Regions from separate parts of the Pseudoalteromonas sp. 120-MNA-CIBAN-0494 genome, predicted to be linked through region 1. Evidence: predicted binding sites of a transcription regulator. Region 1 holds the regulator's gene; the other holds the start of a gene.
What was found. Region 1 encodes MetJ, which represses methionine synthesis genes. Its sites were predicted from a motif close to TAGACGTCTAGACGTCTA; they were not measured.
Positions count from the first base shown of each region.

Region 2: a site for MetJ is predicted at 1,967-1,984, ahead of AAEY55_RS06915 (methylenetetrahydrofolate reductase). Genes of this name have one in related genera too.

Region 1 is NZ_JBEOOE010000002.1:299,632-308,798, forward strand. It holds gene AAEY55_RS03085 (pilus assembly protein PilM) at 1-342, opposite strand, end outside; gene AAEY55_RS03090 (PBP1A family penicillin-binding protein) at 474-2,984, shown strand; gene metL (bifunctional aspartate kinase/homoserine dehydrogenase II) at 3,075-5,420, opposite strand; gene metB (cystathionine gamma-synthase) at 5,426-6,664, opposite strand; gene metJ (met regulon transcriptional regulator MetJ) at 6,864-7,184, shown strand; gene AAEY55_RS03110 (malic enzyme-like NAD(P)-binding protein) at 7,283-8,524, opposite strand; gene rpmE (50S ribosomal protein L31) at 9,069-9,167, opposite strand, start outside.
Region 2 is NZ_JBEOOE010000007.1:45,004-54,170, forward strand. It holds gene AAEY55_RS06910 (insulinase family protein) at 1-1,756, opposite strand, end outside; gene AAEY55_RS06915 (methylenetetrahydrofolate reductase) at 2,028-2,984, shown strand; gene AAEY55_RS06920 (hypothetical protein) at 3,158-3,370, opposite strand; gene AAEY55_RS06925 (DEAD/DEAH box helicase) at 3,476-4,723, opposite strand; gene AAEY55_RS06930 (DUF3581 domain-containing protein) at 4,881-5,582, opposite strand; gene AAEY55_RS06935 (CPBP family intramembrane glutamic endopeptidase) at 5,786-6,571, shown strand; gene AAEY55_RS06940 (hypothetical protein) at 6,676-7,068, shown strand; gene AAEY55_RS06945 (hypothetical protein) at 7,073-7,372, opposite strand; gene gltX (glutamate--tRNA ligase) at 7,535-9,019, opposite strand; gene AAEY55_RS06955 (glutathione S-transferase N-terminal domain-containing protein) at 9,058-9,167, opposite strand, start outside.

The sequences.
Region 1 (9,167 bases):
GCTGTCTGCTTCAATTTCAATTTGCGATTCTAATTCAGCGTCACTTAAGGTGACATCCATGAAAATCACCTTGGTGATCACGGTCTGGCCTGAAACAGCCACCGCAGCTTCTTTTAGTGATTTAGGTAATTTTCGTTTTAATTTAGTTATTACATTACCAATTGCTTCAATATCTTGAATAGTACGCTCACTCATGGCGCCTTTTGGCATAGGTTCAATTGCAAGTGCTTCTAATCGAAGCCCAGTGTCTGTTTCACTTAACAGTACAGCTTTGATAGAGTGCGATCCTATATCAATGCCTACCATCATCGGCGATGGCTTTTTAAATAGTTGACTTAGCATGTTTGCAACTTTGCCTTTGTTTTAATAATAAACAAGTTATAATTCTTATCTGAAAAAATACTATTCATTTTTTAATCAATATATACTAGCAGCCTCAACTTGTAATTGGGAGTCCATTTAGGGAAATATCAGTGATTTTATTAAAAAGAACTTTACAATTTTTTATCATTTGCACATTATTTGGACTGATCACTTTGTTCAGCCTTTATTATTACGTTAAACCTGATATCCCAAGTGTGCAAGTTTTAAAAGACGTGCAATTACAAACTCCTATGCAAGTATTCACTAAAGATGGTCTGTTGATCAATCAATTTGGTGAAAAACGACGAATTCCGGTCACAATAGACCAAATACCACAACCCCTCATTAATGCATTTTTAGCCACCGAAGACAGCCGCTTTTATGATCACCTTGGTATTGACCCAATAGGTATAGTGCGCTCTGCGCTTGTACTTATATCTACCGGAGAGAAAAAACAAGGCGCTAGTACTATTACTATGCAGCTAGCACGTAATTTTTTCTTAACCCGCGAAAAAGCCTACATTCGTAAAGTAAAAGAAATTTTTATCGCGATGCATATTGAAAACTTATTAAGCAAAAACGAAATTCTTGAGCTGTATTTAAATAAAATTGAATTAGGTAATAGGGCGTTTGGTATTGGTGCAGCAGCGCAAGTTTATTACGGTAAAGAACTAAAAGACTTAACCCTTGCGCAAATGGCAATGATTGCCGGCCTACCAAAAGCACCTTCAGCGCTTAATCCTATTCGCAATCCAGTGCGTGCTAAAGCGCGTCGTAATGTCGTACTTGGTAGAATGTTGTCTGAACGTTATATAACCCAAAGCGAATATGAAGAGACTATTAATCAACCTATAACGGCTGTTTTTCATGGCGCTGAAATAGATTTATACGCACCTTATATATCTGAAATGGTGCGTGCAGAAATGGTTGCTAAATACGGTATTGATAAAGCGTACAACTCTGGCTTTAAAATATTTACCTCGGTAGAGTCCCACGTTCAACAAGCTGCGCAAACGGCTTTAGTAAATAACTTACATAGTTACGATATGCGCCACGGTTTTAGAGGTCCAGAGCGTTTATTATGGGATGCGCAAACACAACCAGCATTAAGCCAAGCGCAAATTCTTAACCAGCTAAAAGACGTAAAACAGCTCGGCGACTTACAAGCAGCAGTGGTATTGGCGGTTAACGAAAAAACAGCCGACGTTTTACTAAAAAATGGTGAGCTGGCAACACTTACATGGGATAACTTAAAGTGGGCACGTAAATATATTACGCGTTACCGCCAAAGTTTTGCTCCTAAAGCTGCAACTGAAATATTAGTACCAGGTGCACAAATATGGCTACGTAAAAACGACGATAATAATTATTTATTGAGTCAAATTCCTGAAGCCTCTAGTGCCATTGTGTCTTTAGACCCTCAAGATGGCCGTATTAAAGCAATTGTTGGTGGTTATAGTTTTGAGCAAAGCCAGTACAACCGTGCAGTGCAAGCTAAACGCCAAGTCGGCTCAAACATTAAACCCTTTATTTACTCTGCAGCTCTGGAAAAAGGCTACACTTTAGCATCCATTTTAAACGACGCTCCAATTAATCAATGGGATAAAAGCCAAGGTATTGCATGGCGCCCAAAAAACAGCCCTGCAGTTTATAATGGCCCAATTCGTATTCGCCGCGCATTGGCGCAATCTAAAAACGTTATTTCGGTTCGTCTTCTACGTGGTGTAGGCTTGCAACGTACTGCCGATCATTTACTCAAATTTGGTTTTGATAATAAAGACATTAACCGCAGTGAATCTTTAGCGCTTGGTAGTGCTTCCATTTCTCCATTAGAACTTGCTCGTGGTATGAGCGCGTTTGCTAATGGCGGGCATTTAATAGAACCGTATTTTATATCTGAAATTCAAGATGCCTTTGGTACAGTGTTATTTAAAGCAAACCCAGCCCTAGCCTGCGATGAGAACACGCAGCCCCTCGCTATCGAAAATAACAGCAGCCTAACGATAGAAAATACTGAGCAAGGTGAAAAAGCGCAGCAAACAGTGCAATGTGCCCCACGTATTATTTCTAAACAAAATGCTTTTTTAATTGCAGACGCTATGAACAGCGCAATTTGGGGCGGCGGAAGCTGGAGCAATAAAACAGGCTGGACGGGGACTGCATGGCGAGCACAGCGTTTAGGGCGTCGTGATTTATCGGGTAAAACAGGTACCACAAACGATTCTGTTGACACTTGGTTTAGTGGTTTTAACCGCAATGTACTCACCTCAGTATGGGTTGGCTTTGACAACCCTGGCAATACTCTAGGTCGTTCTGCTTATAACAACAACCTTGATAGTGGTCAAATAACAGGGGCTGAATCGGGCGCTAAAACAGCTCAACCGGCATGGAATGAATTTATGAGGGCAGCTCTTGATGGGCAACCAGAAGCGCCAATTGAACCACCTGAAGGATTAGTTTCTATTCGTATTGATTTAGCGACTGGCTTATTAAGCCACAAAAATGATTACACTAGCCGCTTTGAATACTTTGAAAAAGGCACTACACCAACTAGTTATGTGCTTTCGCAGCCAAGCGATATTTTTGAAGAAAACACCAAAACAGAAGAAGAGCTATTTTAACCATAAGCACATCTCTCATTAGCTAAATGGTTAATTACGCTAAAAGAACGGCAACCTTCTTAGGTTGCCGTTTTTTGTTTTATTTAATTATTACTTTAAGTTTTTTATCAGCCAATATAAGTCAGAATGAACGCCTGCTGCAGTCACTTCCTTACCAGCACCTGGGCCTTGTATAATCAAGGCATTATTGCTGTACCACTGGCTGTTAATAACAAAAATATTATCACCCGGGGTTAAGTTTGCTAATGCGTCATTGGGCGTAACATACGCTAACCCTACTTTGGCCGTTACGCTATCGTGCCCAATACTCAGTAAACCTGTATAACGAAGTACCGCGTTTTGTAATTTTGCATTGCGTGCATGCTCTTCAATAAAAGTGTCGAGCTTATGTTTATTAGCTAAAAAGTCATCCCAGCTACCTAGTGCTAGCTCATCGGGCATTAACGGCGCTAAGGCAATGTCGTTAAGGTCTAATTCAACCCCTAACTCTCGCGCTAAAATAAGTAGCTTACGCTGCATATCTCGCCCCGATAAATCTTCGCGCGGATCGGGTTCAGTAAAACCCATTTGTTGCGCTTCAAGTAATAACTCAGAAAATGCAGTTGCGCCATTATACATACTACATAACCACGATAACGTACCCGAATAAACACCTTCTATACGTGTTATTTTATCGCCACTGTTTTGTAAATCTGCAAGGGCAAAATTAATTGGTAAACCGGCACCCACACTAGCGTTATAGCGCCAATATAAATTGCGCTGCGCAATATTGTGCTGCAACGCTTTATACCAAGGAGTTGGCGCGGTACCAGCATACTTATTAGCACTAATTAAATGACAATCAAGCGCAACAAAATCTGGGTATAACTGACTAAATTGCTCGCTGGCGGTTATATCTATAACCACTTTATGCTCGTAATCAAGCTGGCCAATAGCGGTTAATAAATCTTGGCTGCTATAGTCAACAGCCTCTAACTGCCATTGGTTCTTCCAGTGCTGTACATTTATGCCGCTGGGATTAAATAGCAGTTTTTGCGAACGTGCTAATCCCACTAACTTAATATTAAAGTCGGTTGATAAGCGTGCTAGCTGCGCCGATAGTTGGCTAACAAATACATCCCCTACATTACCAAGCCCTGCCACTATTAAGGCAATTTCTTGGCCTTTAGTGATCAGTTTATCGTGCAGCACATTAAGCACATCACTATCAATAAGCTGATCCGTCAGTAGCAATACATAACCACTATCTTGATGCACAAAGCGAGGTTCAATATTATGCAAATTGAGCAACTCGCGTGCCTGAGTACTCAATGAGTTTATATCTTGCTCAGGAGCAACTAGCGCGCAACCATGTAGGTTAGACTCGCTAATATTGGCTCTTCCTGCAAAGTAACTAACTACTTGATGGGTCGCTACTGCCGGTACTATTAGGTAAGTTTCACCCGCGCTACTAAAATGATGCAAACTATGTTGAATAAGCTGGCTAACCTGAGTTACCTCACCCTCAACTAGCCCTTCAACACTAAGTAAATCTATATTTTCTAATGTAGTAATAAAGCGTTTTTGTTTTACACAGCCCTCTTTCACTACATTTGTTGAGCTTGCTTGCACGTCAAAACTACTGCGCACCGCAAGCTTTATATCGGTATTTTTAAGTGGCGATAATGTTTTAGCGTGTAAAACGGGGTTACCTAATCTTGCCAATAAGTTAGCTTGCGCTCTACATACCTTAGCGTATTTAATGGCCTTGTTAACTTTACGTGGGTCGGTACTAAATATCCCTTGTGTATCGGTCCAAATATATACTTGTTTAGCATTGCAATAACTTGCCAATAAGGTTGCACTGTAATCACTACCATTGCGACCAAGAGTGACCGTATCGCCTTGGGTATTAGCCGCAATAAACCCTGTTACCACGTTAATTTTGTGCTGGCTAATAAGCTCACTACACTGCTGTGTATTTTGGCTATGCAATAATTGTCCATCACTTAGCGTAAACAAGCCTCTTGCGTCTTGCATGCATGCAGCAACATTAAGTTGCTGTAAATACGCAGCGAGCAAACGAGCTGACCACAACTCACCATGGGCGAGTAGCGCCGCTTCTTGCAACTGCTCAGTACTCGCTAATTTAGCAACTAAACTTAGCTCTTTATTTAGAGTGGTTAAAGCGCTGCGCTTTAAATCGCCCTGCAGTAGCTGCGTTATTAAATCACTTTGATGATTGTTTAATTGCAATACAATATCAGCGAGCGCTTGAGTATCGTGCTGCTGATAACTTTGCCACAGTTTTACTAATGTATCTGTGGTTTTTCCTGCAGCCGATACCACTACACAATCACCGGGCTGAGCTTGCCCTATAATTATTTTTGCAACGCTTTTATAGCGCTCGGCTGAGCTTAAACTCGAACCACCAAACTTATGAATATTATTAGTCATATTAATTACCACAACGCCGGGTGAGCAGCGCTCAATTTAACATTACTACTTGCGCTAGCACCTGCTTTACCTGCGTTATTGTGCTGACCTGGTTGCACTAAATTAAATACCCGATCAAAGTCTGCTAATAAATCTGCTACATCTTCAATACCTACCGACACACGAATAAGCGTATCGCCAACGCCAGCGGCTAAACGAGCCTCGGCTTCCATTCCTGCATGCGTCATTGTTGCTGGGTGGCATATTAAGCTCTCTACGCCACCTAAAGATTCAGCTAAGCTAAATGTTTTAAGGTTTGTTAAAAATGCAGCTGCGTCATTTACATCACCTTTAATGTCAAAACTAACCATGCCACCAAAACCAAGTTGCTGTGCTTTAGCCAATTCATGTTGTGGATGCGACTCTAGCCCCGGGTAATATACTTGGCTAACAAATTTTGAGCTTTCAAGGTACTTAGCAATAGCTAAGGCATTTTCTTGATGCTGCCGTAAGCGTACATTTAAAGTACGCAAGCCACGCAAAGTTAAGTAACTATCAAACGGTGCCCCCGTTATACCAATATTATTTGCCCACCAAGCCAGTTCTTCACCTAGTTCGTCAGTTGCAGCAATAACCGCACCGCCAACCACGTCTGAGTGGCCATTTATGTACTTAGTGGTTGAGTGCACCACAATATCAACGCCAAATTTAATCGGGTTTTGTAATGCAGGCGATAAAAAAGTGTTATCTGCGGCTACCAAAGCACCGCATTGTTTCGCAATATCGGTTACTGCTTTAATATCAGTTAAACGTAAAATAGGGTTACTAGGGGTTTCTATCCAAATTAACTTAGGTTTGATTACTAAAATTTGCTGCAAACTTTCTGGTTTAGTTAAATCTAACACTTCGAGTTTTAATAGGCCGCGCTTTTGTAATGAGGTAAATAAGCGATAGCTGCCGCCATAACAATCATGGGGGATCACTAACGTATCGTCACTATTAAGCAGCTGAGTGGCTAAATGTACGGCAGCCATTCCTGTTGCAGTAATAATGCCGCGAGCACCACCTTCGAGTTCGCTGAGTGCTTGGGCTAAAGTATCACGATTTGGATTACCACTGCGGCCATAGTCATATTGACGTTTTGTATCAAAGTCGGCAAACGAATAAGTGGTTGATAAATACAGCGGAGGCACAACCGCGCCATGGTGCTTATCAGCATCGACACCACTGCGAACTGCAATTGTCGCTTTATTTTTTTCACTCATATTTATTACCTGCTTTATTTAGATGTTTAGACGTCTAAAACAGTAATTCATTCAACTTAAGAAGTCAAAACATTTAAACACCTAGCCATCTGTGCAACAAGTATTTGACTAATTTGTTTAAATCGATAGAATTTCACGCATATTCGCGCTATTTTTTAGTAGGGTGAGCAATTAATAATCTGAGGCAACGATACATCTTATGGCAAAATGGAATGGCGAGTATATTCACCCATACGCAGAACACGGGAAAAAATCAGAGCAAGTTAAAAAGATCACCGTTTCGATCCCGCTAAATGTATTAAAAGTACTAACCGATGAACGCACCCGTAGGCAAATTAATAACTTACGCCATGCAACTAATAGCGAGCTATTATGTGAAGCATTTTTGCATGCGTTTACTGGGCAACCGTTACCTAACGATGATGATTTACGTAAAGATAACGCCGAAAAAGTGCCTGAAGAAGTGAAAAAAATAATGCAAGAAATGGGCTTAGAAGTTCCTGTTTTAAACGAAGACTAAACAGCGGCTTTTAAACAAAAAAACCTCAGCCATGCTGAGGTTTTTTTATGGCTATAAATTACACTGAAGTAACTTAATACCGAGCAACATAATGCTGCTTATTCCATATAGTTTGCTGGCAGCTCTATTTGCGCTACGCCTGAAGCAATGGCTGCTAATGCAACTGCTTTAGCAATACGCGGCAATAAACGCGGATCCATAGGCTTAGGAATAATATACTCTGCACCAAACGCTAGCTTATCTACACCGGCAGCTTTTAGTACTTCTGGTGGAACCGGCTCTTTGGCAATACTACGAATAGCTTCAACTGCTGCAATTTTCATTTCATCGTTAATTTCACTAGCACGCACATCAAGTGCACCACGGAAAATAAACGGAAAACACAACACGTTATTAACTTGGTTAGGGTAATCTGAGCGCCCTGTTGCCATAATTAAATCGCTTCGTGCGCCGTGTGCCAGTGCCGGATCAATCTCAGGGTCTGGGTTCGAACAAGCAAATACGACTGGCTTTGCCGCCATTAATTTTAAATCATCGGCCGATAATAAGTTAGGGCCCGATACACCAACAAATACGTCAGCATCTTCAATTACATCTTGTAATGTACGCTTATCGGTATTGTTAGCAAATAACTGTTTGTACTCGTTTAAATCATCACGGCGAGTGTGAATAACACCTTTACGATCAAGCATATAAATATGTTCACGCAGTGCACCACACTTAATTAATAACTCCATACAAGCAATCGCTGCAGCGCCGGCACCTAAACATACAATAACTGCATCTTCAATATCTTTGCCTTGCACTTCCAGTGCATTTATCATGCCTGCAGCCGTTACAATAGCCGTGCCGTGCTGATCATCATGAAAAACAGGAATACTACAGCGTTCAATAAGCGCCTTTTCAATTTCAAAACACTCTGGTGCTTTAATATCTTCAAGGTTAATACCGCCAAAAGTATCAGCAATATTAGCCACAGTATTTATAAAGTCTTCGGTAGTGCGGTGTTTTACTTCAATATCAATTGAGTCAATGCCTGCAAAACGCTTAAACAACAACGCCTTGCCTTCCATTACCGGTTTTGACGCTAAAGGCCCTAAATTTCCTAAACCTAAAATAGCAGTACCATTGGTGATCACTGCAACCAAATTACCTTTACCTGTGTACTTATAGGCATTTACAGGGTCAGCAGCAATTTCACGCACCGGCTCAGCTACACCGGGGCTATAAGCTAAAGCGAGATCATGAGCCGTTTCTGCAGGCTTGGTTAGCTCAATGCTGATTTTACCTGGAACGGGGTGAGAGTGATAATGTAGTGCTTGTTCACGAAAGTCCGACATAACGCGATTATATCCTGCAATTTAAGTTAAAGTGAGAGGGAGTAAAGCGACACTTAACATGCCTTAAAGTACGATACCCTTATTATTTTTAAATTCCAAGCAATATCAGGTCTATCCTGTTATATGCTAGATCTGTTAATTTTAAGCGAATTTTCAGCAACTTCGATAAAAACATCGCTACTTTTCATAAATATAAATTGTGCTAAAAGGCACTTTTCAAGCTTATTTTAGTTAAAAGTATTATTCACAAAACAGCGTTTTTAAAATGTGAATAAAATCAGCTAAAAGCGATTATTTATTCTGCTTTAACAACACATAGCTTCATGTTGGCCACTTTTAGAAACCGAGTTTAAAATTAAGCTATTAAAAATATAGAGAATATTAGGTCATTTGTCTGCAAAGGTTTATGCATACCGAGAATAAGAACAGGAAATAGTTATGCAAAAGCAATAAACTTAAAACTAGCGAGGTTAGGGGGAAGTTAGAGTATTTTTAGGCATAAAAAAAGCATCCTAAGATGCTTTTTTTAACTAAATAGCAATAATTACTTTTTGCTACCAAGTGCACCGAAACGCTTGTTGAAACGATCAACACGTCCGCCAGTGTCTAAAATCTTTTGCTTACCAGTGTAAAACGGGTGACA
Region 2 (9,167 bases), on a different contig from region 1:
CGGGATTAAGTAACTGATCGCTCACTAATGCATACCACTTAGCAGCGTTATCTTTATGAATACGCCCTTGAAACGACAGCATTTCTTTATCTATTTGATAACCAAAGCTACCTGCCAGCGGATAAAGTGCTTGTTTAATATCTTTATAGCTTGTTGATTGTGAGCCACCTTGCGCCAGCATAGCTGCAGTTAATGCGCCAAGGCCTTTTTTACCTTGCGGATCGGCAGCAGCCCCGGTATTGAATAAAAAGTTAACGTCAATTAATGGCGAGCTGTTAGTTTTATCTAGCACTTTAAATGCAGCAGCCTGAGGTGCTTGCTCCAGTTTTGCAACCAGTGCGTTTAAATCAACCTCTTGCTCAAAGTTTGGCGCTTTATCAAGTGCCGACATAGTCACGGTAGTGCGTGCATTATCAACAAAATACTTGTTAGCAATTGCTTTAATATCTTCAGCTGTTATTTCATCTGAGGTTTTATATAGCTGATTTATTACCCTAGGGTCACGCTCAAAATGCATATAGCTTGCAAGGGTTGCAGCAATTGCTTGCGACGAATCTAAACCATTTATAAAGCTGTATTTAAGGTTAGATTTTAAGTCGCTGAGTTTTTGGCTATCTACTAACTCAGTACGCGCTTGGGCGTAGGTACGATTGATTGCATCGCGTACTTTGGCTAAATCGTCTGCTTTTTCTACTTTTACAAATACATGCAGTAAACCCGGATCTTTGGTTTCTGGGTTATAGCTAAACATTTGGCTGGCAATTTGTTTATCTACCACTAGCTCTTGGTATAAATCTGAGTTGTTTGAAAAATAAAGCTGCGAGAGTAAATCAAGCGCAGCTCTGTCTTTTTTAGCCGGCTCCCACGCAGTGCCTTTATACGATACTAATAACCAATGCCCTGGTAAGCCTGGGTTTTGTTGATGACTATACTTTGGCGCTTGCTGTGTTGGCTCTGCTTTAATGTCGGCAACATAGTCACCCTTTTTCCACGCACCCCAGTGCTTTTTAACCATAGCCATAGTGGCTTTTGGGTCTACATCACCCACAATTACAAGTGATACATATTCGGGCTTATAAAATTTGGCAAAAAATTCTTTACCATAAGCCATTTGATCAGGCATGGCTTCTATGTCTTTAAAAAAGCCCATAGTGGTGTGTTTATAAGTGTGTTGCTCAAAGGCCTCTTCGCGTACTGCGCTAAGTAATTTACGCACTGGGCTGGCATTATTTTTTAAGTACTCGCCTTTTACCGTTTGCGCTTCGGTTCTAAATTGCTCTTCGGTATAGGTTAAGTTTTGAAAAATATCAGCTTCAAGTTCAAGTACTTTATCAAGATGCTGCTTTGAAAAGTTTAAATGATAGTTAGTGTAATCGTTGGTGGTGTAAGCGCGGTTATCAACGCCAGAATTTTTTAAAATACTTGAATACACAGCCTCAGGAAATTTTTCAGAGCCTTTAAACATCATGTGTTCAAAAAAATGCGCAAAGCCCGTTTTACCCGCTTGCGTTTCATTACGTGATCCTACCGATACAGGAATTTGCAACGAGACTACATCAGGGTAATCGGTTTTAACCACCATAACGCGCAAGCCATTTTCAAGCTCTTCTAGTAAGTAGTCTTGTGAAAAAACGCCCTCGCCCGTAGTGTTTGTTTGTTGTTGTGTTACTGCTTGGCTCGTTTGATTTTGTTCAATAGCGCAACCCGACAGTGCCAGCGATACCGCTAAACTGGTTGCTAAAAATTTAAATTTCATTGTTTTTCCTTTTATAGCAATCAATTTTAATCGCTAAACGTTGAGCTAGTTTAATAAAAAGTACCATCTGATTATGCCGCAAAGCCGCCAATAATAAGAGCCTAAAGCGTTGTTATTATGTAAACAACTGTATCAAATTTACTAATTGGTAACGAGCTTGTATGAATAAACCTCACTACGATTGAAAAACTTTCATTAAATAAAGCTATCTAGCCATCTAAATGGCTGCTATATTAATTCCATCGTAACAAACTAAGCTGGAATGAGGATTATGGCTTTATCACTTCAAGAGAAAATAGAAGATAGCAATCAAGGCGTATACCTTATTGGTACTACGCCGCCAAAAATTGGTACCGATAAAGCGCAACTAAAAACCATTGCAGAAAAGCTATTGGGTCGCCTACACGAAATTGAATACGACGGCGTAATAATTTACGACATTCAAGACGAAAGCAGCCGTACTAATCAAGCGCGTCCGTTTCCATTTAGGCAAACTGTCGATCCACGTGAATACAGCAACCTATTACGTGGCTTATCGCACCTTGATGTAATTACCTATAAAAGTGTGGCGCAACGCAGTGCGAACGAGTTTAAAGATTGGCTAAGTGAAACTAAAAACGACTACGATTTAAAAAATATTGTTTTAGTAGGTAGCCCATCATCGATAGGCGATATAAAACTAAGCCTACCAGATGCGTATAAAACGCTGGCAGAGCAATCTGATGACTTCTTTTTAGGCGGCGTTACTATTGCAGAGCGTCATTCTAATAAACGTAATGAACACGAGCGCCTAATAGAAAAAACCGCTCAAGGCTGTAAGTTCTTTATTTCGCAAGCGGTTTACGACGCACAAGCAACAATAGAGTTAATAACTAGCTATGCACGTAGTTGTAAAGCACAAGGGCTTGAGCCTAAGCGCCTTATTTTAACTTTTACTCCGTGCGGCGGCGAAAAAACCTTAGAGTTTATGCAATGGTTGGGGATCTCAGTGCCAGAGGCCACTAAATGGCGCATGCTTGATGCGAACAATACGCTGAGTGAGTCGGTACGTATTTGCCGCGAAAATCTCGATTTAATACTTAAAAGCTGTGCGCATTTAAACGTGCCGCTGGGCTTAAATATAGAAAGCTTAACTAACCGTAAAGAAGAAATTGACGCATCAATTAACTTATACCGCTTATTAAAAGCCACCATGGAATTAAATCTAGCTGAAAAGTTAATAGCTTAAGGGCTAAGCATTTAATACAAAACCAGATTAATTAGTTACACTCTTTGGCAAGCCTTATAGCTTGCCTTTTTTTATTTTAAATTTGAGAAGTAACGTATTTAGTTAAAGGTAAGGGGGAATTAGCAGTTATGTGCTAAATGCATTTTGCGCTTTATTATCAATGTTAACTATGTTTACTTTTGTTGCTGGCCGCTTTTGTTACTAACCTTTTGCCCTGAATAGCTTTTTAACGCAGCTCCCATAGCAGCGCACATAACACCAAAAATAACTCCTTCGTTAGATATAAACCTAAAGCTGGTAAAAACATCTAATAAACTTATTATTGCCAGCGATAAAACTAAACCTATGCCTGAATACAGCAACCATATTTTAGTAACTTTGTTCATAAATTAATTCCTTTTAAATGCTAAATTTAGCCTAATACAACCCCGCGGCTATTTTTCGGGGTCGTATTATTTCACTGACAATTGAAAGCCAAAACTAAAAAACTGTTATTTACGTCTTCTACTTGGCTCTCTTTGTCCTGTAATGCGTTTTTTATCGCGGTCTTTTCGTGATTTATTGGTGTTTTTGCGGTTATCTTTTGGCTTTTTGTTTGGATCTGGCTCGTAGCCTGCTAGCCACTGTGGCGTTAAGCGGGTATCTAACAGTACTTCTATTTCTTCAAGTAACCATTGCTCGTCAATACTTACTAGCGACATTGCAAGCCCTTGCTCACCAGCGCGACCTGTACGGCCAATGCGATGTACGTAGTCTTCGGCTATGTATGGCAGTTCAAAGTTAATTACAAACCTAAGTGTCGGAATATCCAAACCACGTGCGGCTACATCGGTAGCAACTAATACACGGGTAATGCCTTCTTTAAAGTTTTGTAGTGCACGGTCGCGTGCGCCTTGTGATTTATCACCATGGATTGACTCGGTTTTTAAACCGTCTTTACACATTTCTTTAGCCAGTTGGTCGGCCATTTGTTTGGTGCGAGTAAAAATAAGCACTTGGCGCCAATTTTTCATGCCGATCATGTGCGATACCAGCTCGCGCTTGCGATCCTCGTCTACTGAGTAAATTACTTGCTCAACCTCAACTGCTGCTGAGTTGCGTTTATCAACTTCAACTAATTCTGGGTTTTTAAGTAGTTTTTTACTAAGCGCAAATACGCTGTCATCAAAAGTCGCCGAAAATAACAAAGTTTGGCGATCGCCTGGAATATGGCGCAATATACGTTTAATTTCGTCAATAAATCCCATATCAAGCATACGATCGGCTTCATCAAACACCAGTGAGTCAACACTTGAAAGCACCACACTGCCTTTAACAATATGATCGAGTAAGCGCCCCGGGGTGGCTACTATTACTTGCGCATCTTTTAGGGCTTTTATTTGTGGGCCTATGCTTGCGCCGCCATACGCTAATGCCCCTTTAATATTGGTGCCTTGGGCATATTTTTCAAAGCTGGCAAATACTTGCTGAGCAAGTTCGCGAGTTGGCGTTAAAATTACCACGCGAGCAACACCTGGCTCATCTTTTTTAGGGGTGTTTAAAAGTTTGTGTAGCAGTGGTAGTACAAACGCTGCGGTTTTACCTGTGCCAGTTTGTGCACTGCCCATTACATCACTGCCCGCTAAAATAGGCGGGATGGTTTTAATCTGAATTGCGGTAGGTTGAGTGTAATTATTTTGCTCAATCGCAGTTAATAACAACGGGTCGAGATTAAGTGATGAGAACGTAGTGGCAGACATAGGCTTAGCTTTAAAATGACAAAGAGCGCTATTGTACTCATATTCACTCATGCCGTAAATTAGAGTGCTTGAGAAAACTATTTAATCGTATTTATCTGCTTTTATTTGTGCCAATAAAAAAGGCGCTAAATAGCACCTTTTAAAATTCATCTCGTTTTTAAGCTGGTTTTAAATTTGCTTTGCGCTCGTTGTAAAAAGCAATCAAATCATCAACCGTAGCTTGGCAGTACTCGCGAATACCCGATACCACCATGTGCTTTTCACCAAAACCCACTTTTTTACCGTTTTCTAGCAAATTAAAGCGCAAAGTAATTTTGCCGCGTTTACCTGCGTATTCAAAACTAGGCTCTGCAAATTCAAGTGTCGGTGCACTAATTTCAACAGTATCAAGATTTATAATCATCGATTCGTAAATAATCATCGGGCGTGCAGGGTTAATCATTACCTCTTGCTTACCCATGAGCGGAATAATCACGTGCGGAAACGCCGCGCCTGAAAACTCAACATAATTTTTAATTAAGCTATTAGTAAGTGCTGGGCATTTGCTGGTTTTACCTTCGCGTTTTACCTTTAAAATTACTTTATCGCCGTTTGTTACATCAAATTCATCGGCCTCTGCAGGGAAGCTAAGTTTGGTATTTTCGTCAACCATACCCGCAAAAGTAAACTCCATGCGTTCACTAATACCGTAACGATCTAATACTAATGAAAAAAGTAAGTCTCCTGGAGCACAAAATTTCTTCGCATCTTTATCGTGAAGTGGGTTGTAATCATCAGCAATACACTTGGCGAAACGACAGCCTTGCTCACGAGAGATCGAAACATAATCAGCATGTTGCTGATAAAAAGGACTTAACATAGGGTGTTCACTACTTAAACGGCTTATAACCTGGCTATACTAACAGAAAAAATAAAATGAGAGGTCGAATCTGTTAGATTAGTTACTAAATAAAACAGAGTAATAAAAAAATAATGACTTTTTATTTATTAGCATTATCGATTATATGTGTTTTTCCGTACTGTAAAGTATCAATAATACGGCAACCACTTTGGCACTACTTAATGGCTTTAAGTGTTATATGTGCGTATTTTGAGGGTTATATAAATTTATATGGACTGCTCAGTACTGGGCTTTACGTTGTTTTATATCACTTTGTGCTATATACAAAGCAAACAATAATACGCGCTATTTTAAGCACTGTGTTTATAGTTTCCTCATTGGCATTAGCGCTTCATTGGGTGCCTGGTTTTAACAACCTTCCTATTGCTATAAACGAGCATATTACCAGCGATGCAATTGCTTTTACCCTTTATGCTAATTTTGATAAAGCTATGGCTGGCCTCTTTCTTTGTGCTTACTTTTATTCAAATATAAAGCCTTTAAAAGCAGAGTCTAAAAAGACGACTTCATTAATTAACCCCCCTATTTTAATAATTATTACTACCATTTTAGCCGCACTTACTGCAGCTTTAATGCTTGGGCTGGTAAGCTTTAACCCTAAGGTTCCTGACTTCTGGTTAGCATTTATTGCTATAAACCTTTTATTTACCTGTGTTGCTGAGGAAGCTTTATTTAGAGGCTTATTACAAACCAAGCTTAGCCAAATTATTACGCCTACCCGCTTGGCAATATTTGCGCCTGTAATTACTGCAGGTATTTTTGCTTTGGCACATTTTGCTGGGGGAGTTAGCTATGTATTAGTTTCATTTATTGCAGGTTTGGGATATGGCTATGTTTTTTATAAAACGCAGCGTTTAGAGTGGGCTATTTTATGCCATTGGTTAGTAAATATTTGTCATTTCTTTTTGTTTACTTATCCTATGCTAAGTAAAACCGAGTGCATATAAAGTCATTTACAAATACTAACAATTTACTCAGTAGTAAACATTGCCCACATTCGATTTTGTTAGTAATTTACTACTTCAAACAATAAATTAAAGGACTAATTAATATGCTACGTTTTATGGCAATAATAACTGCACTGGCTACTTTAAGTGGTTGCTCAAACATGACTTTTCATACTGATATAGACAACGACGTTTTATCTCAAGAAATTGGTACCTACGTTAATAAAAGAGATTTGCAGCAGTTTTACAGCGACCAAGAAGCACACGAAAGTGGCGCTACACTTTTAGGCCGAATAGCAGGTGAAAGCTGTGATGGCGATGGTATGGGTAACAATAATGTAAGCTATAACCGTTCTAAATCAAATGCTATTGATTTACTTAAAGCTGATGCCATGCGCAGAGGCGCAAATGCTTTTACTATTAACTCTTGTAGCGAAACCTCTGTATCGTATTGCGACCTATCTGTTTTATGTACCGGACAGGCCTACGACTATTAATAAATCATATATTAAGTGCAAAGCTCAGTAGCACACGCTTTCCAGACTCGATTTTAGATACGCTGTGTTCGTACTTATCGGGCCTAAATAAATACACCCTATTAAACCAGTTAATAATACATTTAGCGCATTTAAACACCCCACCGCTTTTAGGTTTTACTAATACAAAGTTGAGTTTGTAATAGCGCCCTTGCTGCACCGGATCAATGTGGTTCATTACGCTGTGATTAGTTGGGTAAGTAACAAGGTTTATCGAAAATGTATTACTGCTAAAAATGGCTTTGTTTTTAACGGTTGCAATCATACGGCCTCCTATGAGTTTATATGCCGCATTGTAGCATTTAGTAAATTATGAATGCTTAGACTAAACAATATCAAAATACGATGTCATATAACTAAACAACCTGAAACAAAAAAGCCGAACTTATTTACTAAGCTCGGCTTTTAAAAATGCATTATTTAGCAATTATGAACTTGGGTATTCGCGGTAGGCACGTTCGATATTTTTAGCCTGCTTTTTAGAAATACCTAAATGCGCCAATGCTACACGTAAACGAGCACGCGATAGGTCAGAGCCTAATATTTCCATAGCATCAAGCACAGAGGTAGATGACGTTTTACCCGTAATTGCCACAAAAATCGGCTCTAAAAAGTCTTTAATTTTAAGCTCGTGGAACGTTGCTACTTCTTTTGCAATGGCAAAAATAGCTGGTTTATCAAAGCTACGTAGGCCTTCTAGCTGCCATACAAAAAATTGTAGTGCTTGGCGAATTACGTCTTCATCGGCTTTGCCCGCTGTTAATAGCGCAGGATCATAAGTAGGTATACCACCAACAAAATGCCCAGCTAAGTCAACTAAGTCCGACAATGTGTTAATACGTGCTTTGGCTTCTGGTAATACTTTAGCTAGCATTTCGCCATTAAACTTCCAATCAACAAAGCGCTGAATTAACTGCTCGTCAGTTAGGTTTTCGCGGATCCACATGCCGTTTAACCAGCTAAGTTTATCTACGTCGAATACTGGGCCACCTAGTGATACGCGCTTCATATCGAAGTTTTCAATCATTTCGTTAAGAGTGAATTTTTCACGCTCATCTGGCATTGACCAACCCATGCGGCCTAAATAGTTAAGCACGGCTTCTGGCAGGTAACCCATTTCTTTATAGTAGTTAATAGAGGTTGGGTTTTTACGCTTAGACAGTTTTGACTTATCTGGGTTACGCAGTAGCGGTAAATGCCCAAGTACTGGCGCTTCCCAACCAAAATCTTCGTAAAGTTTTAATAGTTTAGGCGCTGAGTTAATCCACTCTTCGCCACGGAAAATATGGCTAATTTGCATATGGTGGTCGTCAACTACGTTCGCTAAAAAGTAAGTTGGGAAGCCATCAGCTTTTAATAGCACTTGCATATCGACGTTTTCCCACGGGATCTCAATTTCGTCGCGTAGGTAGTCGTTAAATTTAAAAGTGCCTTCGCTAGGGATTTTCATACGTATAACGTAAGGTTTACCCGCTGCTAGGTTTGCTTTAATTTCGTCGTCTGTGTGGTTTAAGCCACGGCCGTCGTATTTAGGGCGTAGACCTTCTGCCATTTGCTCTTCGCGCATTTTATCCAGCTCTTCGCTTGTTGCAAAACAGTAAAATGCTTTGCCGTCGTCAACGAGTTGGTGTGCGTATTTTTTGTATAAATCGCTACGCTCAGACTGGCGGTACGGGCCAAACTCACCGCCCACATCTGGGCCATGATCCCACTCGAGCCCTAACCAACGCAAACTATCCATAATTGCTTGCTCTGACTCGGCAGTGCTACGTACTTGGTCGGTATCTTCAATGCGAAGTACAAATTCACCACCTTGCTGTTTAGCAAAACAGTAATTAAATAAGGCGATATAAGCGGTGCCAAGATGCGGGTCGCCAGTTGGCGACGGGGCAACACGGGTGCGAATTGTCATGGTAATGTCTCTTTTAATAAGTGAGATGGTAAAGTTATTTATGCTGCTACTTTGTTTATATAAGCAATAATATCGTTTGATTCGTATAGCCAAGTTACTTGGCCATTTTGCTCGATGCGCAGACAAGGCACTTTAACTTTTCCGCCTT